One region of the Streptomyces sp. GbtcB6 genome, then DNA from elsewhere that is predicted to be linked to it. Evidence: riboswitches for the same ligand, from Rfam matches in the RefSeq annotation. Region 1 holds a riboswitch; each other region holds the start of a gene.
What was found. Region 1 has a riboswitch for cobalamin ahead of KVT45_RS49180 (ribonucleoside-diphosphate reductase subunit alpha). Riboswitches for the same ligand answer to the same signal wherever they lie in the genome.
Positions count from the first base shown of each region.

Region 2: another riboswitch for cobalamin. It lies ahead of KVT45_RS03150 (CbtB-domain containing protein); the one in region 1 lies ahead of KVT45_RS49180 (ribonucleoside-diphosphate reductase subunit alpha).
Region 3: another riboswitch for cobalamin. It lies ahead of KVT45_RS00265 (cobalamin biosynthesis protein); the one in region 1 lies ahead of KVT45_RS49180 (ribonucleoside-diphosphate reductase subunit alpha).
Region 4: another riboswitch for cobalamin. It lies ahead of KVT45_RS26390 (prenyltransferase/squalene oxidase repeat-containing protein); the one in region 1 lies ahead of KVT45_RS49180 (ribonucleoside-diphosphate reductase subunit alpha).

Region 1 covers NZ_JAGXJL010000070.1:15,482-21,251, forward strand. The annotation lists gene KVT45_RS49170 (hypothetical protein) at 1-233, shown strand, start outside; gene KVT45_RS49175 (ribonucleotide-diphosphate reductase subunit beta) at 146-1,159, opposite strand; gene KVT45_RS49180 (ribonucleoside-diphosphate reductase subunit alpha) at 1,159-3,519, opposite strand; cobalamin riboswitch at 3,644-3,786, opposite strand; gene KVT45_RS49185 (GNAT family N-acetyltransferase) at 3,822-4,328, opposite strand; gene KVT45_RS49190 (hypothetical protein) at 4,493-5,392, shown strand; gene mctP (monocarboxylate uptake permease MctP) at 5,515-5,770, opposite strand, start outside.
Region 2 covers NZ_JAGXJL010000002.1:33,786-39,555, forward strand. The annotation lists gene pgm (phosphoglucomutase (alpha-D-glucose-1,6-bisphosphate-dependent)) at 1-1,319, opposite strand, end outside; gene KVT45_RS03135 (barstar family protein) at 1,440-1,826, opposite strand; gene KVT45_RS03140 (O-methyltransferase) at 1,980-2,636, shown strand; gene KVT45_RS03145 (CbtA family protein) at 2,717-3,472, opposite strand; gene KVT45_RS03150 (CbtB-domain containing protein) at 3,495-3,716, opposite strand; cobalamin riboswitch at 3,753-3,894, opposite strand; gene KVT45_RS03155 (enoyl-CoA hydratase/isomerase family protein) at 3,962-5,017, opposite strand; gene KVT45_RS03160 (MarR family winged helix-turn-helix transcriptional regulator) at 5,738-5,770, shown strand, end outside.
Region 3 covers NZ_JAGXJL010000001.1:49,709-55,478, forward strand. The annotation lists gene KVT45_RS00255 (inorganic phosphate transporter) at 1-547, shown strand, start outside; gene KVT45_RS00260 (hypothetical protein) at 566-793, shown strand; cobalamin riboswitch at 935-1,077, shown strand; gene KVT45_RS00265 (cobalamin biosynthesis protein) at 1,177-2,127, shown strand; gene KVT45_RS00270 (cobyric acid synthase) at 2,124-3,635, shown strand; gene cobN (cobaltochelatase subunit CobN) at 3,632-5,770, shown strand, end outside.
Region 4 covers NZ_JAGXJL010000016.1:63,335-69,104, reverse strand. The annotation lists gene KVT45_RS26395 (SCO2322 family protein) at 1-511, opposite strand, end outside; gene KVT45_RS26390 (prenyltransferase/squalene oxidase repeat-containing protein) at 508-1,716, opposite strand; cobalamin riboswitch at 1,825-1,954, opposite strand; gene KVT45_RS26385 (phosphotransferase family protein) at 2,009-2,659, shown strand; gene KVT45_RS26380 (hypothetical protein) at 2,814-3,845, opposite strand; gene KVT45_RS26375 (XRE family transcriptional regulator) at 4,103-4,684, shown strand; gene KVT45_RS26370 (nuclear transport factor 2 family protein) at 4,719-5,195, opposite strand; gene KVT45_RS26365 (MBL fold metallo-hydrolase) at 5,257-5,770, opposite strand, start outside.

The sequences.
Region 1 (5,770 bases):
ACCAGATCGAAGGTCTCATCGGAATGGTCCTGGTCCTCGGCATCCTGGTCCTCATGGCCCTCCCGTCCGTGCTCGGCATCGTGCGCGACCGGCGCATCGACCGGCAGATCAGGGAGGCCCATGAGGACCGCGGGGAGCGGGAGGCTCAGAAGTCTTCGTCCAGGTCGACGGTGCCCTCCACCGCCACCTGGTACGCGGACGGGCGCCGCTCGAAGAAGTTCGTCAGCTCCTGAACGCCCTGGAGCTCCATGAAGGAGAACGGGTTCTCCGAGCCGTACACCGGGGCGAAGCCGAGGCGGCCGAGCCGCTGGTCGGCGACGCACTCCAGGTACTGGCGCATCGAGTCGGTGTTCATGCCCGGCAGACCGTCACCGCACAGGTCCCGGCCGAACTGCAGCTCCGCCTCGACGGCCTCCCGCAGCATGTCGGTGACCTGCTGCCGGAGCTCGTCGTCGAAGAGCTCCGGCTCCTCCTTGCGGACGGTGTCGACGACCTCGAACGCGAAGCTCATGTGCATCGTCTCGTCACGGAACACCCAGTTGGTGCCGGTGGCGAGACCGTGCAGCAGACCCCGGCTGCGGAACCAGTAGACGTACGCGAAGGCACCGTAGAAGAACAGGCCCTCGATGCACGCGGCGAAGCAGATCAGGTTGAGCAGGAAGCGGCGGCGGTCGGCCTTGGACTCCAGGCGGTCCAGGTTGTCCACCGAGTCCATCCACTTGAAGCAGAACTCGGCCTTCTCGCGGATGGAGGGGATGTTCTCCACGGCGGCGAACGCGGCGGCGCGGTCGTCCGGGTCGGGGAGGTAGGTGTCCAGCAGGGTCAGATAGAACTGGACGTGCACGGCCTCCTCGAAGAGCTGGCGCGACAGGTACAGGCGCGCCTCCGGGGAGTTGATGTGCTTGTACAGCGTCAGCACCAGGTTGTTCGCCACGATCGAGTCGCCCGTCGCGAAGAAGGCGACCAGGCGGCCGATCATGTGCTGCTCGGCGGGCGTGAGCTTCGCGAGGTCGGCCACGTCCGAGTGGAGGTCGACCTCCTCCACGGTCCAGGTGTTCTTGATGGCGTCCCGGTAGCGCTCGTAGAAGTCCGGGTAGCGCATGGGGCGGAGAGTCAGCTCGAAGCCGGGGTCGAGGAGATTCTGGTTACGGGCGGACATTACTGGCAGGCCTCGCAGGACTCGGGGTTTTCCAGGGAGCAGGCGACGGCGTCCTCGGGAGCCGTCTGCTGCACGGGGACAGTGGCTTGGGCCGCGCGGGCGATCCGGGTCGCAGGGCGCGAGCGCAGGTAGTACGTCGTCTTCAGGCCCGACTTCCAGGCGTACGCGTACATCGAGGAGAGCTTGCCGATGGTCGGCGTCTCCAGGAAGAGGTTCAGGGACTGGGCCTGGTCCAGGTACGGGGTCCGGGCGGCGGCCATGTCGATCAGTCCGCGCTGCGGGATCTCCCACGCCGTGCGGTAGAGCCGTCGTACGTCCTCCGGGATCCACGCGAAGTCCTGCACCGAGCCGTTGGCCTCGCGCAGCGCCTCGCGGGTGCGGGTGTCCCAGACGCCGAGGTCCTTGAGGTCCTGCACCAGGTAGGAGTTGACCTGGAGGAACTCACCGGAGAGCGTCTCGCGCTTGAAGAGGTTCGAGACCTGCGGCTCGATGCACTCGTAGACACCGGCGATGGACGCGATGGTGGCCGTCGGCGCGATGGCGAGCAGCAGGCTGTTGCGCAGGCCGGTGGTGGCGATCCGCGCGCGCAGCGCCGCCCAGCGCTCCGGCCAGGTGAACTCGACGCCGTAGTGGTCGGGGTGCAGCACGCCCCGCGCGGTGCGGGTCTTCTCCCAGGCCGGCAGCGGGCCGCTGCGCTCGGCGAGGTCGGCGGAGGCCTCGTACGCGGCGAGCATGATCCGCTCGGCGATCCGGGTGGAGAGTGCCTTGGCCTCGGGGGAGTCGAAGGGCAGGCGCAGTTTGAAGAAGACGTCCTGGAGGCCCATCGCGCCCAGCCCGACCGGCCGCCACCTGGCGTTCGACCGGCCCGCCTGCTCGGTCGGGTAGAAGTTGATGTCCACGACCCGGTCGAGGAAGGTGACGGCGGTGCGGACCGTCTCGTCCAGCCGCTCCCAGTCGATGTCACCGCTCGCCGTGTCGACGAAGGCACCGAGGCTGACCGAACCGAGGTTGCAGACCGCCGTCTCGCCGTCGTCCGTGACCTCCAGGATCTCCGTGCAGAGGTTGGAGGAGTGGATGACGTGACCGGGCAGGGCCGTCTGGTTCGCGGTGCGGTTGGCCGCGTCCTTGAAGGTCATCCAGCCGTTGCCGGTCTGCGCGAGGGTGCGCATCATCCGGCCGTACAGGTCACGGGCCGGGATGGTCTTGCGCGCGAGGCCCTTGTCCTCCGCCGCCCGGTAGGCCGCGTCGAACTCGGCGCCCCACAGGTCCACCAGCTCCGGCACGTCGGCGGGGGAGAAGAGGGACCACAGCTCGTCGGCGTTCACCCGGCGCATGAACTCGTCCGGCACCCAGTGCGCGAGGTTCAGGTTGTGCGTACGGCGGGCGTCCTCGCCGGTGTTGTCGCGCAGCTCCAGGAACTCCTCGATGTCGGAGTGCCAGGTCTCCAGGTAGACCGCGGCCGCGCCCTTGCGCCGGCCGCCCTGGTTCACGGCGGCGACCGAGGCGTCGAGGGTCTTCAGGAACGGCACGATGCCGTTGGAGTGCCCGTTGGTGCCGCGGATGAGGGACCCGCGGGAGCGGATGCGGCTGTACGAAAGACCGATGCCGCCGGCGTGCTTCGAGAGCCGGGCGACCTGGTGGTAGCGGTCGTAGATGGAGTCCAGCTCGTCCTTCGGGGAGTCGAGGAGGTAGCAGGACGACATCTGGGGGTGCCGGGTGCCGGAGTTGAAGAGGGTGGGGGAGGACGGGAGGTAGTCGAGGCGGCTCATCAGGCCGTAGAGCGCGGCGACTTCGTCCAGGGCGCGGGCGGTGTCGTCCTCCGCCAGGCCGGCGGCGACCCGGAGCATGAAGTGCTGGGGGGTCTCGACGACCTTGCGGGTGATCGGGTGCCGGAGCAGGTACCGGCTGTGCAGGGTACGCAGGCCGAAGTAGCCGAAGCGGTCGTCGGCGGCGGGGTCGACGAGGGCGTCGAGGCGGGCCGCGTGCAGCCGTACGAACTCGGCGGTCCGGTCGGCGATGAGCCCCTCCCGGTGCCCCACGGCGACGGACTCGGTGAAGGACGTCACGCCCTGCGAGGCGGCCTCGGCACGGACGGAGACCGTCAGCAGCCGGGCGGCGAGCCTGGAGTAGGCGGGATCCTCGGAGATGAGACCGGCGGCGGCCTCGGTGGCCAGCTCGCGCAACTCCGCCTCGTCGGCCCGGGCCGACCGGCCGCGCAGCGCGGCGGCGGCGACCCGGCCGGGGTCGGCGTCGGGGAGGTCGGCGGTCAGCTCGGCCAGGGTCCGCAGCAGCGCGGTACCGGGACCGTCCTCTTCCACGGAGATGGTCGCTGAAGCCGGGTCGGCTGGCGCGATGGTCACGTGGGGCTCTCCCTCGCTGGGCACGGGGCCTGGCGGAGGGCAGGGGGCAGCACGAGCGCACGCGGGCACGCGTCGAGACCCTGGCCCACTCCACGAGGCCCGGACGTCAGAACGCCCTCGCCGGGTGGCTGGGCGTGCTGTCGGCAGGTCCTCGGACTGACTCCTGTGCACGAACATGCACAAGTACACCGTTGCGGGACAGTTCCGGATTCGCACCGGATTCCCCTGTGGCGACAGCGAGCATGAGCATACATCTAGTGCCGGGTCGTCGCGTCACCCCCAGATGTTGTGTCGCGGCGGTGTCAGAGCGTCAACTGATAGGTGAGCAGAGTGATGTCGTCCAGGTGCGGCACGGGATTCCAGTCCCGTTCTGGTGTGCGGACGAAGCCCAGACGTTCGTAGATGCGGTGGGCGGCGTGCATGCTTCGCTGGCTCGAGAGAACGACGGCCGTGCAGCCCTCGGTGGCCCGTGCACGGTCGATGCAGGCACGGACGAGTGCCTCGCCGGCGCCTCGGCCGCGGGCCTCGTGTGCGACCGCGAGCGCCCTGATCTCGGCTTCGCCGGGGCGGGCGATGTCGGCGACCGGGCCGGGGCCGGCGACGAAGGTGACTCCGCCGAGGAGTCCTTCGCCGTCCACGGCCACGAGCACGTCGGCGGCTGCCGCCCGGCTCGCCACGTCCTTCAGCACCGGCAGGTACTCGTCGCCCTCGCCGTAGTCGAGGAGGCCGTCCCGGAGGTAGGCCTGGGCGGTGATCTCACCGAGGGGCTCGTACTCACCGGGCTCCGCCCGTCGTATCACGATGTCCATGGCCCCGAGTCTGCCGGACTCCCGCATGCGGAAACCTCCCGATTTCCCCGGTGGGGCGCCCGGGTTGCGGGCTGTGCCGGGAGTGATTCCGTGGAGGGAGGTGCCGGTGCCCGCGCGTCCTCCGTTCCGTGAACCACTCCGGGAACGCGTAAGGAGAAGGCACCATGACGAGGGTCGTCCGTCACCCGCCCGGCAAGGAGCTACCGCGCGACGCGCCGATGGCGACTCTGGACCTGCGACGCGCGGGCAACCGGGTCGGACACGGTCTCCTGGGCCGCTGGCACACCCTGACGATCCGTCTGGAGGCCCGCCGCGGTGTCACCCGCCCCAGGAAGTGGCACCGATGGGTCTCCTACGCCAACGTCACCAGGGCGATCTGGATCGTCGCCGCGCTGGCACTGCTCGCCTGGGTCGTCGAGGGGCTGTACATCCTCTTCACGGGCGGTACGACCTGGTTCGAGCGATGGCGGCAGAACAACGTGGGGTTCGACACCGTCTTCAAGTTCGTCGGTCCGGTCCTCGCCGCCTCCCTCGCCGCCACACTGTTCCTGTTCTGGTGGTACCGGTGGACCAAACGGCGTTACCCCGCCAAGGCGCTGCGGGATCCCCGCAAACTGGTGCCCACCGCCGGCCCCGACACCGCCGAGATCGTGGGCCGGGACGAGGTCGCGCAGGTCATCGCCGAACGGCTGCGGGAGCGCGACACGCGTCGGCCCTATCTGCTGGTCGGCGGCGTCGGCGCCGGCAAGACCGCCGTCCTCGTACGGCTCGCCGAACTCCTGGCCCACCAGAATGCCGTCCCGGTGCCGATCCGGCTCCGGGATGCGGCGGACGGAGCGGACCTGAACTTCGAACTCCTGGCCAGGCGCCGCTTCGCCGACGAGGCGCCCAAGGGCATCCTGGCGCGCTCCAAGACCGACCGGGTCTGGCAGCGGCTCCTCGCCGACGACAAGCCGGTCGTCCTCGCCGACGGCCTGGAGGAGGCCCTTCTGCGCTGGGTCGGCATGCGGGTCCGCGAACTGGACCGGTTCTGGGATGAGATGGCTCGGCGGACGCGGGAGTAGCGACGTCGGGGGAAAGCCGAAAGCGGGCCGCCGAGGGAGGTTCTCCCGGCGGCCCGCTGCGGGTTGTGTGTGGTTGCTCGCGCCCACGCGGCGGAGCCGCAAATCGATACAGCCCCGCGCCCCTAAAGGGGCGCTACGGCTGGCGGGAGTTCCACCTCCACGTCCGGTTCGCCCGCGTCTGCTGTGTAGTCCTCGGGGCTGGTCTGGTCGATGCCCTCGGGGGCCTTCAGTGCCTTCAGGGCGAAGGTCAGGACCACTGTGACCACCACGTTCAGCACGAACGCGGTCAGGCCGATGTAGCCGATCTCGCCGATGCCGGGGATCTCCTTCGAGGAGCCGCCGAAGTGGTTCTGGGTGGGAGAGGCCACGCCGTACGCG
Region 2 (5,770 bases), on a different contig from region 1:
CGGGCGGTGAGGTCGGCGTAGTGCTCGGACGGGGTCTTGTCCGTCACGGCCGTGATCTCGGAGGCGAGCAGGGCGAGCAGGATGCCGTCCTTGTCGGTGGTCCACACCGAGCCGTCCCGGCGCAGGAAGGAGGCGCCGGCCGACTCCTCGCCGCCGAACCCGATGGCGCCGCCGGCCAGTCCGTCCACGAACCACTTGAACCCGACCGGGACCTCGACCAGTTGACGGCCGAGGTCGGCGGCCACCCGGTCGATCATCGAGGAGGAGACGAGGGTCTTGCCGATGCCGGTGCTCGCCGGCCACCGGTCGCGGTGGCGGTAGAGGTAGGAGATGGCCACGGCCAGGTAGTGGTTGGGGTTCATCAGGCCGGCGTCGCGGGTGACGATGCCGTGCCGGTCGGCGTCGGCGTCGTTGCCGGTGGCGACCCGGAACTCGGCGCGCTTCTCGATCAGGGAGGCCATCGCGTACGGCGACGAGCAGTCCATGCGGATCTTGCCGTCCCAGTCCAGCGTCATGAACCGCCAGGTGGGGTCGGTGTACGGGTTGACCACGGTGAGGTCGAGCCCGTGCCGTTCGGCGATCCGCCCCCAGTAGGCGACGGAGGCACCGCCGAGCGGGTCGGCGCCGATGCGCAGCCCGGACGCCCGGACCGCGTCGAGGTCCAGGACGCTGGGGAGGTCGTCGACGTAGGTGCCGAGGAAGTCGTACCGGCCGGTGGCCGGCGCGGCGAGCGCGCGCTCGTACGGGATGCGCTGTACGTCCTTCAGCCCGCCCGCGATGATCTGGTTGGCGCGGTCCTGGATCCAGGAGGTGGCGTCGGAGGCGGCGGGGCCGCCGCTGGGCGGGTTGTACTTGAAGCCGCCGTCGGCAGGCGGGTTGTGCGAGGGGGTGACCACGACGCCGTCCGCGAGGCCGGTCGTACGGCCCCGGTTGTGGGTGAGGACGGCGTGCGAGACGGCGGGGGTGGGGGTGTAGCCGTCGGCGCTGTCGATCAGGACGGTCACGCCGTTGGCCGCGAAGACCTCCAGTGCGGTGACCTTGGCGGGCTCGGACAGGGCGTGGGTGTCGGCTCCGAGGAAAAGGGGGCCGTCGGTGCCCTGGCCGCTGCGGTACTCGCAGATGGCTTGGCTGGTGGCGGCGATGTGGTCCTCGTTGAACGCGGTCGTCAGCGACGATCCGCGGTGTCCCGAGGTGCCGAACGCCACCCGCTGGGCCGGGTCGGACGGGTCGGGGTGCAGCGCGTAGTAGGCCGTGACCAGCCGGGCCACGTCGACGAGGTCCTCCGGAGCCGCCGGCCGGCCCGCTCGCTCATGCGGCATGAGTCCACTTCCTCCGCAGTCGTTGATCGATCGCTCGCCGCCCATCTTTCCTTGTCAGCGGCCGCGGACGCGAGTGCGGCACCGGCCGCGCGCCGAAGACACCACGGGTTCACGGCGGGTTCACAGCAGTCGTACCGCACCGGGGGCCTGCTCTTCGAAGATGGCCACCAGCCAGTCGAAGACGGTGGCCCCGCGACCGGCGCGGGCCTCGGCCAACTCCGCCGCGACCGTCGCACGGTTGGCCGGGTGGCAGCGGGCGAGCCGGAGCTCCAGTTGACGAGCGGTCTCCGCATGGCCCAGGTGTGCCCGGGACGTCTCGTGGTCGCGCCACTCGAACACGAAATCACCGTCCTCGGGTGTGCCGAAGCCGCCCCTGAGACAGTCGACGAACGCGTCGAGGTTGCGGCCGAAGTAGCCGCCGGGCCCGTTGACCGCCTCGCCGATCACCCGCCAGAAGTCCTCCAGGGTCCTGATCTCGGTGCCGTCCAGTACATAAGTCGCCGTCACGGCCCGAAGGATACGGCCCCGTCGGCCGGACGCCCGCAAGCATTGATTGCGCAAGGCAGCACCCGCAGGGACCCCCAGACCCACCCAATCGATATATCGTGATACTCCACAGACCGTATCGATGGTGTTGACCGCAGGAATCGAGGGTTCGGGATGTCGACCGAGCACGCCACCAGTCCGCTGCAGGATCCCCGGGTCCGGGCCGTACTCGACCGGATCCAGGCCGAGCACCGCCGCCCCGCCGGGGGTGGTCCACGGGGCGGCACCCGGGACCCGCACGCCTTTCCCGACGTCGGCTTCGCCGTCCATCCCGCACAGGGCGACCTGATCTATCTGCTGTGCCGGGCCGTCGGCGCCAGGCGTGTCGTCGAGTTCGCCACCTCGCTGGGCGTCTCCACGCTCTACTTCGCCACCGCGGTCCGTGACAACGGCGGCGGCACGGTGATCGGCTCCGAGATCGTTCCGGAGAAGGCGGCCACCGCCCTGGGCAACCTCGCCGAGGCGGGCCTCGCCGACCTGGTCGACCTCCGGATCGGGGACGCCCGGGAGACGCTGCGCGACCTGGGCGGGCCCGTCGACTTCGCGCTCATCGACGGCTGGCCGGTCGACTCGGGCCCCTCGCTGGCCCGCCAGGTCATGGAGACCGTCGCACCGCAACTGCGCCGGGGTGCGCTGGTGATGAACGACAACGCCGAGCCCGACTACCTCGACTACATCCGCGACCCGGCCAACGGCTTCCGCACCCTTTCGCTGCCGCTCAAGGGCTCGACGGAGCTGTCGGTGAAGGTGGGGCCGTCCACCGGCACGTGAGGTCGGCACAGCGGACGCGCGAGGACCCCCGGACGGTTCCCGGGGGCCCTCGTGTGTCGTTCGGTGTGCCGCGGAGTCGGTCAGTGTGCCGCGGGCACCGTGCGTGCGGCGGCCGGCGCCTTCGCCGGCCTCGGGTTGAGGACGCGGTCGGCCAACTCACCGAACAGCAGGCCGAATCCGCCCCACAGCGCCGCCTGGATGGCGAGCGCCGAGAGCCGGAACCGCCACAGCAGGGTGGCCGGGAAGTCCTTCGGCACCTCGTTGATGACCGGCAGGAACTGGTACGCCAGCCCGATGAGGACGCCGAACGCGACCACCGCCAGCACGGTCGCCCACCAGGTGCCCAGCCGCGGCTGGAGCCGTTTGCCGAGGATGGTGGCGGCGACCGCGAGGAGCACGCTGAGCAGCATCATCAGGAAGTACAGCGTGGTCCGCTTGCCGATGGTGTCCGGGTCGCCCACCGACGGCGGGTTGGCCGGATACTTCAGGAACGGCACCACGTAGACGGCGGTCAGCGCGCAGCCGGACAGCAGCAGCGCGGTCGCCCGCGGCGAGAAGCGGCCGACCCGGCCGAGGGCGAAGCAGTAGGCCAGGGCGGCGATGCCGCCGAAGGCGACCCCGTAGACCAGGACACCGGTGGCCAGGCCGGCGGTGGACTGCAGGGAGCGGGAGACGACCTCCATCTCGTGCTCGTGCGAGTGGGCGTCCTCGAAGCTGATGGCCTTGTCGACGTTCGGCTCACCGAGCAGGTAGGCGACGACGAGGGCCAGCAGGCCGGCGGCCAGGCCGGCGAGCATGCCCCGCACCAGGAGGTTCCGGACCGTTGCGGAGTTCATGGGTGGTACGGCGCCCCTCGCGTCAGTGGCAGGGGAAGCCGAGCAGGTGGCGGGCGTCGTGCACCCACTCGTGGACGTCCGTGCCGCTGAACACGGAGGTGGCGCCCTGTTCGGCGCCGACGAAGTAGAGCAGGATCAGCATCAGGATGCCGAAGAACACCGCCCAGGGAGCTATCGCGGACAGCGGCAGCTTCGCGGGAACGGCGGGGGTGGTGGCTGTCGGCGGAGCGACGGTCTGCGCCATGGCAGGACCTCCTCTGGGAGTTCGCGTCCCATCTCGGTGGTGCACAGGACGACGGCCACGGGTCTGACTCACGAGCAGCCCTGGGGCTCCCGCATACAGTGGCGCGACCGTTCCGGATTTCCACCGGCTTCCGTCTCGCCGTCGTCGATATCGGACAGACCGTACCGCGTGTCAGGGGCACGGCCAAGACCGCATCACCAGGCGTGATCTTCATCTCGCGCCTGGTGGGCGGCCGGTGGGACGGCTCAGACGGGTGGGGCGAGGCCCAGTTCGCGCTCGCCGAGCGGGGCGAAGAAGCGGTCGACGTCGGCGTCGGTGACCTCGGCGAGGGTCTCCGGGGACCAGTGCGGGGCACGGTCCTTGTCGACGACCTGGGCACGGATGCCCTCCACCAGGTCATGGCTCGCGAGGGTCGCGCAGGAGACGCGGTACTCCTGGTCCAGGACCCGTTCCAGCGAGCCGAGTTGCCGGGCCCGGCGCAGCGCCTTCAGCGTGACCTTCAGGGCGGTGGGCGACTTGGCGAGCAGGGTGTCCGCCGTCTCCTTCGCCGCCGGGTCGCCGTGCGCGAGCAGTCGCTGGACGATCTCCTCGACCGTGTCGGCCGGGTAGCAGGCGTCGATCCACGCCCGGTGCCCGGCCAACTCCCCGTCCGGCGCCTGCCGGACCTGCCGGGCGAGCGCCTCGGGCACGGCCAGGGTGGCGAGGTCGGCGACGAACGCCCGGAGCGAGCCGGAGGGCATGTAGTGGTCGGCGAGTCCGCACAGCATCGCGTCGGCGGCGCCGATCCGGGCGCCGGTCAGGGCGAGATGGGTGCCGAGTTCGCCGGGCGCGCGGCCGAGCAGGTAGGTGCCGCCGACGTCGGGCACGAAGCCGATCCCGGTCTCGGGCATGGCGATCCGCGACCGCTCGGTGGCGATCCGGACGCTGCCATGGGCCGAGACACCGACCCCGCCGCCCATCACGATGCCGTCCATCACGGCGACGTACGGCTTCGGGTACCGGGCGATGCGGGCGTTGAGCCGGTACTCGTCCCGCCAGAAGGCAGCCGCGGCCGACCCGTCGCCGTCGCGGGCGTCGTCGTGGACGGCGCGGATGTCGCCGCCCGCGCACAGACCGCGCTCCCCCGCTCCGGTGATGACGACGGTACGGACGGCCGGGTCGTGCTCCCAGGCGGTGAGCGCCTCGTCGATGCGGCGCACCATCGCGTGCGACAGCGCGTTGATGGCCTTCGGCCGGTTGAGCGTGATGTGCGCGGCCCGTCCGTCGACGTGCAGCAGGACGTGTTCCTCGGCGCCGGTCATCCGGACACCTCCGCCGGGCCGCGGGCCACGATGAGGCGCATGATCTCGTCGGTTCCTTCCGGGGTCGGGTGGACGCGTGGGTCACGGACGATCTTCTCGTGCCCGTTCCGTCCACAGCACGCCGACCCGTCGCAGGACACCGACCGGCCCGGGCCCGAGCCGCCACGGCCGACGGCCAGGCGCGGCGGCCGCCGGTGACGAAGGAGGCTCCGAAGAAGCGGAGTCCGCTGGTGTCGGCCTCGACCTTCCGGAAGGCGGTGTCCCAACGGGCGAGGCCGTCCGGCGTGGCCGGCCCCTCGGAGACCAGGGTGTCACGGGCCGCTCGGCGGCGTCGGCCATCAGCCGGTGGCGTGCGATCTCCGAAGCGCCGAGGGCGGGCGTGCGGTCGACCGCGTCGGTCGCCCCCCTCGCCCTTTTCGCCCTTCTCGTCCTCGGCACGGTGAACGCCTCGGCCGTCTCGCCCGTCTCGGCCTCGGCCCGTCCGCCGCCAGGCGCAACGTAACCGTCGGTAACGGTGCTCACGGGGCCGGACCGGACGAACCGGCCGGACCGCGGCCGTTCGCCCCTCAATGACTGCCCGTCCGTCCATGGCATGGATGAACAGACTGTGACCGGAGGGGACTTGAAGGGCGCCCGCCGGGCAAGCCGGGCTGGTCAGGCCCTCGCGCGATAACCTACCCACGGGTATGGACAGTTGAGCCGTCAAGCTAGCCTTTTCTCATGGAGACTCCCGAGCCTCGCTGGCTGACGGAT
Region 3 (5,770 bases), on a different contig from region 1:
CATCGGCGGCTGGCGGATCATCCGCACCATGGGCAAGGGCCTGACCGACCTCCAGCCGCAGCAGGGCTTCGCCGCCCAGACCAGCGCGGCCACCGCCATCCTGGCCTCCTCCCACCTCGGCTTCTCCCTCTCCACCACGCACGTCGTCTCCGGTTCGGTGATGGGCGCGGGCCTCGGCCGCAAGGGCGGCACGGTCCGCTGGTCCACCGCGACCCGGATGATGGTCGCCTGGGTGCTCACGCTCCCGGCCGCCGCGCTGGTCGGCGCCCTAGCCGAGTCCGTGACGGACCTCGGCGACTGGGGCACGGCGGTCGTCGCCGTCTTCCTCGTGGCCGCCAGCGCCGCGATCTGGAAGCTCTCCCGCCGCGAGGTCGTGGACAGCGCCAACGTCACCGACGCCGTGGAGCCGGCCGGCGTGGTGACCACGGCGATCGCCGCCGTGACCCCGCCCCCCGCGGGCCCGGTCGCGGAGGACCTGACCGCCACGATCCCCTCCCCTTCCCCCGCCCCGGCTGCTCCCGCGACCGACCCGGCCGCCACCGTCTGACCCCGAGGAAGAAGCGACATGAACATCGACTGGGCAGCCATCGGCTCCGTCTTCGGCGTCAGCCTCGTGGCCACGGTGGGTCTGGTGGCCCTGTTCACCCTCGGCATCAAGGGCCTCTCCGCCCGCGAACGCGCCACCGCTCAGGGCAACTCCGCGACCCTGGCCGTGACCGCCGCCTACCTCTGCTTCGCCGGCTGCGCGGCCGCCGTGGCATGGGGTATCCACCTGATCGTGGCGAAGGCCTGACGCGGCAGCACCTCACAGGCATCGAGAAGGCTCCTCTCCCGTCCGCTCGGAGAGGAGCCTTCGGCATGTCCCACAGGCCCCGCAGGGCAACCGGTGTGGGCCTTCCCACACACTCCCCTCCCAGGTCAACGGCAAGTTGACGGGTCTTCCAGGGCGTGGTGGACTTCCGGAGCCATGTACGGCGGCAAGGGAGGAAGCCGGTGTGAATCCGGCGCGGTCCCGCCACTGTCACCGGGGTAGCAATCCCCGGGAGCCAGGAACTCTCACCGCCGGTCTCGTCGAACCAGGGCGCGGACACCCTGAGTGAGGACATATCGCCATGCGCGGCTGCCGACCGAGGTTCAGTACCCGGCCCGTCCCCGACCCCGCGGCCGGCTGAGCCGATGGGTGCCGATCGCGTCTTCGCGTACGGCGCCGCCGCCGGCCTTCTCGGTGATCTGCTGCTCGGCGACCCGCGCCGGGGGCATCCGGTCGCCGTGTTCGGGCGGGCGGCCGGGGCCGTGGAGCGGGTGCTGTGGCGGGACCACCGCGGGTGGGGCGCGCTGCACACCGCCGTGTGCGCCGGTGGCGCCATGGCGCTGGGTGCCGTTGCCCAACGGGTCGTACGACCGTCCACCGCCTCGTCCGTCACGCTCACCGCGGCCGCCACCTGGGCCGTCGTCGGGGGCACTTCACTCGCCCGCGAGGCCCGCGTCATCGGGCGTGCCCTGGAGGCGGGCGACGTCGAGGCGGCCCGTGCGCGGCTGCCGCATCTGTGCGGACGGGACCCGCAGGCCCTGGACGCCGACGGGATCGCACGGGCGGTCGTGGAGTCCGTCGCCGAGAACACCAGCGACGCCGTCGTCGGCGCGCTGGTGTGGGGAGCCGTCGGCGGGGTGCCGGGGCTGCTCGGGTTCCGGGCCGTCAACACCCTGGACGCCATGGTCGGGCACAAGTCGGCCCGGTACCGGCGGTACGGGTGGGCTTCGGCGCGGCTGGACGACGTGGCGGGGTGGCCGGGAGCGCGGCTCACCGCCGTACTGGCCGCCCTGGCCGGGAGTGACACCAAGGGAGCGGTGCGGGCCTGGCGGGCCGACGCGGCGAAGCATCCGAGTCCCAACGCCGGGCCCGTGGAGGCTTCGTTCGCCGGGGCGTTGGGGGTGCGGCTCGGGGGGACGTTGTCGTATGGCGGGCGGGTCGAGCACCGGCCGGTGCTGAACGGGGAGGGGCGGGCCGTGGAAGTCGCGGACATCGATCGGGCGGTGCGGTTGTCGCGGCGGGTGGGGTGGCTGGCGTTGGGGGCGAGTGCGGCGGGGGCCCTGCTGCGCAAATCGCTCTCGGGGAGGGCGTCATGAACAACGGAGGCCTCCTCGTAGCCGGTACCACCTCCGACGCCGGTAAGAGCGTCGTCACCGCAGGTATCTGCCGGTGGCTGGTGCGGCAGGGTGTGAAAGTCGCGCCGTTCAAGGCACAGAACATGTCCCTCAACTCCTTTGTCACGCGCGAAGGTGCCGAGATCGGGCGGGCACAGGCCATGCAGGCGCAGGCCTGCCGGGTGGAGCCGACCGCGCTCATGAACCCCGTGCTGCTCAAGCCCGGTGGCGAGCAGAGCAGTCAGGTCGTGCTGCTCGGCAGGCCGGTCGGTGAGCTGAGCGCGCGCGGGTACCACGGTGGGCGGCAGCAGCGGCTGCTCGGCACCGTGCTCGACTGTCTCGCCGAGTTGCGGGGCACGTATGACGCGGTGATCTGTGAGGGCGCCGGCAGTCCGGCGGAGATCAACCTGCGGCGGACCGACATCGTGAACATGGGGATCGCCCGGAACGCCGGGTTGCCCGTGCTCGTGGTCGGGGACATCGACCGCGGGGGCGTCTTCGCCTCCTTCTTCGGGACGGTGGCACTGCTGTCGCCGGAGGATCAGGCCCTCGTCGCCGGGTTCCTCGTCAACAAGTTCCGGGGGGACGTCTCGCTGCTCGAACCCGGGCTGGACATGCTGCACGGGCTCACCGGGCGGCACACCTACGGCGTCCTGCCCTTCCGGCACGGGCTCGGGATCGACGAGGAGGACGGGCTCCGGGTCTCCCTGCGGGGGACCGTCCGGGAGTCGAACACGGCCCCGCCCGTCGGGGAGGACGTGCTCCGGGTCGCCGTCTGCGCGATCCCGCTGATGTCCAACTTCACCGACGTGGACGCGCTGGCCGCCGAACCGGGCGTGGTGGTGCGGTTCGTGGACCGGCCGGAAGAGCTGGCCGACGCCGATCTCGTGGTGGTTCCGGGGACCCGGGGAACGGTCCGGGCCCTGGAGTGGCTGCGGGAGCGGGGGCTGGCCGAGGCACTGCGGCGCCGGGCCGCCGAGGGGCGGCCCGTGCTCGGCGTCTGCGGCGGCTTCCAGATCCTCGGCGAGCACATCGAGGACGAGGTCGAGAGCCGCAAGGGGGCCGTCGACGGGCTCGGTGTGCTGCCCGTACGCGTCCGGTTCGCCCGGGAGAAGACGCTCACCCGGCCCGTCGGAGAGGCCCTCGGCGAGCGCGTCGAGGGGTACGAGATCCATCACGGGGTCGGCGAAGTGACCGGCGGGGAACCCTTCTTGGACGGCTGCCGGGTCGGGCAGACCTGGGGCACGCACTGGCACGGTTCCCTGGAGTCGGACGGTTTCCGCCGGGCCTTCCTGCGCGAGGTGGCGGCCGCCGCGGGCCGCCGGTTCGTGCCGGCCCCCGACACCTCGTTCGCCGCGCTGCGCGAGGAGCAGCTCGACCGGCTCGGCGACCTGATCGAACAGCACGCGGACACGGACGCGCTCTGGCGGCTCATCGAGTCGGGCGCGCCGCAAGGACTGCCTTTCATTCCACCGGGAGCGCCCGCATGAGCACTGTGTTGTTGTTGTCGACCGCAGACACCGATCTGCTGGCGGCCCGGGCCGCCTCCGGTGCCGACTACCGGATCGGCAATCCGACGCGCGTCGACGTCACGGCGGAGCTGCCCGCGCTCGTCGAGGGCGCGGACATCGCCGTCGTACGGCTGCTCGGCGGCAAGCGTGCCTGGGAGGACGGGCTCGCCGCGCTGCGGGCCGCCGGTATCCCGACCGTGCTGCTGGGCGGCGAGACGGTGCCGGACGCCGAGCTGATGGCCGAGTCGTCGGTGCCGGCGGGTGTGGTCGCCGAGGCCCTCAGGTACCTCGTCGAGGGCGGCCCCGCCAACCTCACCGAGCTGGCCCGGTTCCTGTCCGACACCGTGCTGCTGACCGGCGAGGGGTTCGTCGAGCCGCAGAAGATGCCCGAGTTCGGCGTCCACGGCACCCGGACCCGGGAGAGCGGCCGGCCGACCGTCGGGGTGCTCTTCTACCGGGCCCATGAACTGAGCGGCAACACCGGCTTCGTGGACACCCTGTGCGACGCGATCGAGGCACGCGGCGCCAACGCCCTTCCGGTGTACTGCGGTTCGCTGCGCGGGGCGGACCCCGGGCTGTACGAGATCCTCGCCGGGGCCGACGCGCTGGTCGCCACCGTCCTGGCGGCCGGCGGCACGCACGCCTCGCAGGCCTCGGCCGGCGGCGACGAGGAGGCCTGGGACATCGGGGCGCTCGCCGACCTCGACGTGCCGGTGCTGCAGGGCCTCTGCCTGACCTCCTCCCGGCAGGCCTGGGACGAGTCCGACGCCGCCCTCTCCCCCATGGACGCGGCGATGCAGGTCGCGATCCCGGAGTTCGACGGACGGCTGATCACGGTCCCCTTCTCCTTCAAGGAGCGGGTCGATGACGATGGAGCCGACGTTCCGGTGTACGTCGCCGACCCCGAGCGGGCCGGACGCGTCGCCGGAATCGCCGTACGGCACGCGCGGCTGCGGCACAAGCCGAACGCGGAGAAGAAGATCGCGCTGGTCTTCACCGCGTACCCGACCAAGCACTCGCGCGTCGGCAACGCCGTCGGACTGGACACCCCCGCCTCGGCGGTGCGGGTGCTGGATGCGCTGCGGGATGCCGGGTACGCGGTCGAAGGGCACCCCGACGACGGCGACGAGTTGATCCACCGGCTCATCAACGCCGGTGGCCACGACGTCGAATGGCTCACCGAGGAGCAGCTGGCCGCAGCGCCCGCGCGGGTGCCGCTCGCGGACTACCGGGCGTGGTTCGAGAAGCTCGACCCGCAGCTCGGGGACGCGATGACGGAGGCGTGGGGTGAGCCGCCGGGCTCGCTGTACGTCGACGGCGAGGACATCGTGCTGGCCTCCCTCCAGTTCGGGAACGTCGTCGTCATGATCCAGCCGCCGCGCGGCTTCGGCGAGAACCCGATCGCGATCTACCACGACCCCGACATGCCGCCGTCCCACCACTACATGGCGGCGTACCGGTGGCTCGACAACTCCTTCGGCGCCGACGCGATCGTCCACATGGGCAAGCACGGCACCCTGGAGTGGCTGCCCGGCAAGGGCCTCGGCCTCAGCGGCGGGTGCGCGCCGGACGCCGTACTCGGGGAACTGCCGCTGGTCTACCCGTTCATCGTCAACGACCCCGGTGAGGGCACCCAGGCCAAGCGGCGCGGGCACGCCACGGTCGTCGACCACCTGGTGCCGCCGATGGCCCGTGCCGACACCTACGGCGACCTGGCCAAACTGGAGCAGCTGCTCGACGAGTACGCGCTGGTCTCCGACCTGGACCCGACGAAGGCACCGGCCGTGCGGGCGCAGATCTGGACGCTGGTGAAGGCGGCCGAGCTCCACCACGACCTGCACGTGGACGAGCAGCCGGAGGAAGACGACTTCGACTCGTTCGTCATGCACATCGACGGCTATCTGTGCGAGATCAAGGACGTGCAGATCCGCGACGGCCTGCACATTCTGGGTGGCGGTCCGGTCGGCGAGCCGCGCGTGAACCTGGTGCTGGCGGTGCTGCGCGCCTCGCAGGTGTGGGGCGGGCAGGCCAACGCGCTGCCGGGGCTCAGGGCCTGCTTCGCGGCCCATTTCGGGCTGGTGGAGAAGGAGTTGCTGGCCGAGCCGGGCGCGCCG
Region 4 (5,770 bases), on a different contig from region 1:
CCCCCGCGGCCACCTTCTCCCCGCACCCCCGCGACGGATACCCCCCGATCGCGCACAACAACGCGTTCGTGTCGTACCGCAGCGGCTTCGCCACTGCCGCCAGCGCCTCCGCCGCCGTCGCGTCCGCGGACACCACCGCGCAGGCCGTCCGTCGCGCAGGCGGCCGCTCTCCCGAGGGCGCGTCCGCCGCCGTACCGAAGTCGACGACCAGCCCCACCCGCTTCCGGCCCCCGACGGCGGGCGTACCGGCGCAGATCGTCCCGAAGTCCGCCGTGCCGCGCGGCCGCGACGCGTCCGCCGAGTCCTCGCTCAGCGCGAAGCGGAACCCCTCGACCGAACCGTCGGCGGGCCGCGCGGTGGCGGGGCCCTGCGTGGCGTACGTCCAGCGCGCGCCGTCCCGCTCCCAGAAGGACCAGTAGCGGTAACCGGTGGCCGCCGCCGGCCCGGCGGCCGCCGCGCACAGCGTCAGCGCGGCCAGGAGCAGCAGCGCCGCACGGCGGACCGCGGTCACAGCTGCTGCTGCTTCCGGCGGCCGCTGAGCAGGAAGCCGATGCCGATACCGGCGACGAGGCCGGTGCCGACGATCCACCACACGCTGCTGCCGGACTTCTTCTCCTCGGTGTGCTTCGCGGCTGCGGTCCGCGGGGCCGGGCCCGTCGCGTTCAGCGCCGTCACCAGGTTCGTGCCGCCGAAGTCACGCGGGTCCGCGCCCATCGCGTGCGCGGCGAGGATCAGCTCGGCGTAGGCCGCCGGCCCGCTCTGCTCCGCCCACGGCACGGCGTGCGCCTCCAGCCAGGCGTACGGCTTCTTCGCCGGCTTCGTCCAGCCCTGCGCGGCCATGGCGACGACCGCGTCGGCGGTGTTGCCGTAGTCCGGCTGGGGCTTGGCACCGGGCAGCGTGGAGACGAGGTGGCCGGTCGCGGACGTGGCGTCCCCCAGGTACGCGGCGCCGTTGCGGGCCACCTCCTCCCGGGTGAGGGCCTGGTCGGAGTCGGCGCAGGCGTAGCCCTTTGCCGGGGCCTTCCCGGCCGTCGTCACGAACCCCCTGCCGAGGGCCCCGAGCACCCCGGCCGCGGTCGCGTCCGCGTTGGCGGCCAGCTTCCCCTGCTTGTCCGGCTGGTAGGCGAGGGCGCCGCCACCGTCCTCGGCGCAGGGGATGGACCACTTGGCGAGGAGGTCGTACGGCGACCTGTCCGCGCTCTCGCCGGCCGCCGCGAGCGCGCCGATGACCACACCGGTGGAGTTGGTGTCGCTGGCCGAGCCCGGGGTGTAGCCCCAGCCGCCGTCCTTGTTCTGCTGCGACTTCAGCCAGGTCACGGCCTTGTCCGCGGCGGCGTCGTGCCCGCCGGCCGCCTTCAGCGCCTGTACGGCGGCCGCCGTGCTGTTCGTGTCGACCGCCACCTTGGCGTCGCAGGCCGCCGCCGGGTCGGCGCGGAACGCGGCGAACGAGCCGTTCGCGCACTGCTGCCCGGCCAGCCAGTCCACCGCCTTCGCGGCCGGGGTCAGCCCCACCGCGCGCTGGGCCAGCAGGGCGAGGGACTGGCGCCAGACGCCGTCGAACTTGGGGTCCGAACTGCCGTACAGCCCCGACGGGAGGACCGCCGACGCGGACGGCGACGGGGACGTGCCGGCGGCGAGTGCGGTCGTCGCGGGCGTGGCGGTACCGATGACGGCGGTGGCGGCCAGCACCCCGGCGGTGCGGCGGAGGACGGTCATGGTCGGCGGGTGCCTCTCCCTGCGGGGAGCCGGGCAGCACGGGACACCCCGGCGGCTCGGCTCCGTAAACCTCGACGGTGCCGTGCGACGGCGGGCGCCGGCGCACATGAGCCGATCAACGTCCCGGGCGCGGCGGTCCGGCTTGCCACCAGGTGTGGCTCACGGTTGCGGGTCAGCGCCGGAATTGCACCGGCTTCCCCCCGTACGGGTGATGACGACCCGGCTACCTTACCGGCCGCCCGGGGGAAGCTGAGAGGGGGCTGTGCGGGGACCGACTCGTTATGGTCACGCCATGACGGGGAGACTGCTCGGCTCGGGGCGTTCGGCCGATGTGTACGAGATCGACGAGGCGTGGGTGCTGCGCCGGGACCGGGACGGCCGGGGGGACGCGGCCGCCGAGGGCGCGGTGATGGCGTACGTACGGGAGCACGGGTACCCGGCGCCCCGGGTGCGGCCCTCCGGGTCCCGTACCGAACTGGTCATGGAGCGGCTGTCCGGGCCGACCATGCTGGCGGCGCTGCTGGCGGGGGAGACGGACGCGGAGGAGGGCGGTGCGCTGCTCGCCTCGCTGCTGCGGCGGCTGCACGCCGTGCCCGGCCGGGACCCTGCCGACCCCGGCACCCGGGTCCTCCACCTGGACCTGCATCCGGACAACGTGATTCTGACTCCCGACGGCCCGCGGGTCATCGACTGGACCAACGCCGAGGACGGGCCGCCCGGGCTCGACTGGGGCATGTCCGCGGTGATCCTCGCTCAAGTGGCGCTGGGTGCTTACCCGTTGGCGCACAAGCTGCTGGCGGCCCTGCTCGCCGACCCGGCCGAACTGTCCGAGGAGGGGCTGGCGGAGGCTCTGCGGCGGCGGGCGGTCAATCCGACGATGAGCCGGGAGGAAGTCGAAGTGCTGGGTGAGGCAGGCGAGTTGATACGGACGATCGCGTTCTAGGGCGGCTCGTACGGACCTCGTCCACTGCGATTCGGTAGCGCCCTGAAGGGGCGCGGGGCCGTATCCGATATGCGGCTGCCGCCGCGTGGGCGCGACCAGCCACGACGGCGCCGCAGTCGACCGACGGCATGTCGCGGCACTTCCAGCGGAGCGCTCAGGCCGCGTTCGCGAGCGGGGCGATGCCTGCGGACAGGTGGCGGGCCATCCGGCGCAGCGCGTCGTCGCAGTGGGCCGGGGTCTCGCCGACCGCCACCCAGAGGGCCAGCCGGTCGGCGGCGGTGGCGTGCGGACCGGCGGTGACGTGGTCGCCGGTGTGCCGGGTGAGGAGCATGCGGTCGGCGCCGGGCTCGTGGGCGGCGTCGGGGGAGAGGTCCAGGTGGTCGAGGCGGCCGGTGGCGGCCGGGTAGGCGAACTGGATGGCGGCCGCCCGCTGCCGGGTGGGCGTCGTGTCGGGCACCTCGCCGGTGGCGAGGGCGGCCGCGGCCTGGGCGAGGTCGACGCCGGTGGCCCGCTTGACGAGGAGCGGGATCAGGTCGCCCGGGAGATGCGGGGCGACGTCGGTGACCCGGGGACCGCGGTCGGTGAGGGTGAGGCCGATGTGCAGGACGCCCCGGCCGACGCCGAGGGCGTGCACGGTGCGGTCGACGGCCAGCCGCAGGAAACGGTTGTGCAGCAGGCCGTCGTGGGCGTGCACGGTGTGCCGGAGCGGCTGCCGGGCGGGCGCCGGACCCAGGGTCGTACGGGTGATGGCGGCGATGCGGATCTCGCCGTCGAGGACGACCGTCTCGGCCGAGACACGGGGCGTGCCGGGGGCGTCGACGGGGACCGCGTGGCCGGCCAGCAGCGTGCGCAGCGCGGGCGGGTCGGCACACGCGGCGGCCGCGGCGAGGGAGGTGCCGGGCAGCCCCAACTGCCCGGCGATCGTGGCGGCGGTGACCGCGTACTCGCCCATGTGGGTCAGCACGCCGCGGACCCGGTGCCTGGCCGCGAACCGCAGCACCGCCGATGCCGTCGCGCCGCCCTTGCCGGGGTCCGCCGCGAGGTGACCGGCCAGGCACTGCTGTGCCCAGGCCGGCGGTGCGGCGTCCACCAGCAGCACCGGGCGGACCGCGGCGACACGCGTCAGCACGAACTCGTCGTACGCGCGCCGGCGGCCGGCACCGAGGAGCAGGACGGGCTGCGGCATCGGTTCGCCTCACCTTCTGGGGAGGAGGCGGGGCGGCTGGTCGCCCCGGATGCCGCTCCCCCATAGGCGGCACCCGGGGCGGGTCGGTTCGACCGTGGCCTGGTGAGGTGATCCTTTCCTGCCGGTCCGTCACATGTCAACGATTGCTGCCCCCTTGGGCAGTGGTCCTTGTCATGTCTGGTGGCCGGGACCGGTGATTGGATAGCCTCGCGTCTGCTCGGCCGACCGACCAACCACGCGTGTCCAGGGGGACCTTGGTGAGTGACGCCCATGCCCCGCTGACCGGCGTACTGGAACGGCTCGGGGAGCTGACCGGACGCCCCGGACGGCTGCCCGAGGTGCTGGACGTGGCCGACCTGTCGTACCGCACCGGGATCCCGGTCGGGGTGGTCGCCGAACTCCTCGCGGGCGGGGCCGCGCCCGAGGCGGGGCTCGCCGAACGGGTGCGGCAGCGGCTGGACTTCATCCGCGAGAACCGGCGCCGCCCCGACGGCAAGCGGTACTCGCTGGGCGAGCTCGCGGCGATCGCGGGCACCAGCAGGCAGTGGCTGAGCGAGTGGCGCAAGAGCGGGCTGCCGAGCCTCGAACACACCGACCGGCTGCGGCGGTTCTTCGGCCTGCCGGCCGGTTTCTTCACCGCAGACGAGCCGGAGGCGCTGTACGAGGCGCTCCAGCCGGTGCTCCAGGGTCTGGAGGCCCAGGCCGACCCGCTCTCCCGGCTCCGCGAGAGCGGCCTGGTCCGCCTGGCGGCCCGCGCCCCGCAGATGAACCCCCGCCAGCTGGCCACCCTCGCCGACCTGGCGGAGATGCTCATCACAGCCGAGCGCGCCGTCAACTGAGCCTCGGGCGAGCCGGGTTGCGCGCGGCACGGCTTCAGCCGCCCGCGGTGGGGGTCGGCCCGCCGAACGGCAGCACCAGGGACCTGGACGCCAGAAGCCACCGCCCGTCGACGCGCCGGAACCCGTCCTGGTAGTGACCGACCTGGACGGGCGGCCCGGCCGGGACCATTCCGCCGCCGGATCCCCCCTCGCGTCCCGCGTCGTGACCGTCGACCCGGTACGTCTGGAAGTACGACGTCGCGGTCGCCGTGTCCGGTCCCGTCACCGTGACGAGGATGTTGGACATCACACGCCGGGAGAGGCGGCCCGGCGGCCGGGAGCCGAAGTACGCGGCGAGTGCCGCCCGCCCCTCGGCCCGCCGCCCGTCCCCGGGCGGCGGCCACTCCCACCACCCGTCCTCGGTGAACAGGTCCGCGACGGAGGAGGGTTCGCCGAGGTCGAGACGGTGGACGAAGTCGATGACGAGGCGCTCGCAGGCGTGTTCGGCGAGGAGCCGCTCCAAGGGGTCCATGAGGCTGTCTAGCAGCCGGGGGCGGCGATCGCCGAACGATTTTCACCGCCACGTAAACGATTTACACCGCCACGTAGGTGACCGGCTCGCTCCCCGCCACCGCCTCCGCCCGCCCCAGCTTCACCAGGCGCCGCAGGTGGGCCTCGGCCTCCGAGACGGCGATGTTCCTCGATCCGTACGGAATCTGCTCCCAGGGCCGGTTCCACTCCATCCGTACGGCCAACTGCCAGGGAGTGAGCGGCTGTTGGAGAAGGGAGAGCAGGCCGGAGAGGCGTTCCTCGTGGTGGGCCAGCAGTTCCCGTACCCGTCCCGGTGCGTCGGTGAAGGCGTACTGGTGGGCCGGGAGGACCTCGGCGGGGGCGAGCCGGCCGACGCGTTCCAGGGAGTCGAGGTAGTCGCCGAGGGGGTCGGTGACGGTCGCGTCGTCGGGGTCCTCGTAGAGGCCGATGTGCGGGGTGATCTCGGGGAGCAGGTGGTCGCCGGAGAACAGGCGTCCGCGGCCCGGGAGCCGGGCGGGATGCTCCTCCTCCAGGTGCAGGCAGACGTGGCCGGGGGTGTGCCCCGGCGTCCAGAGG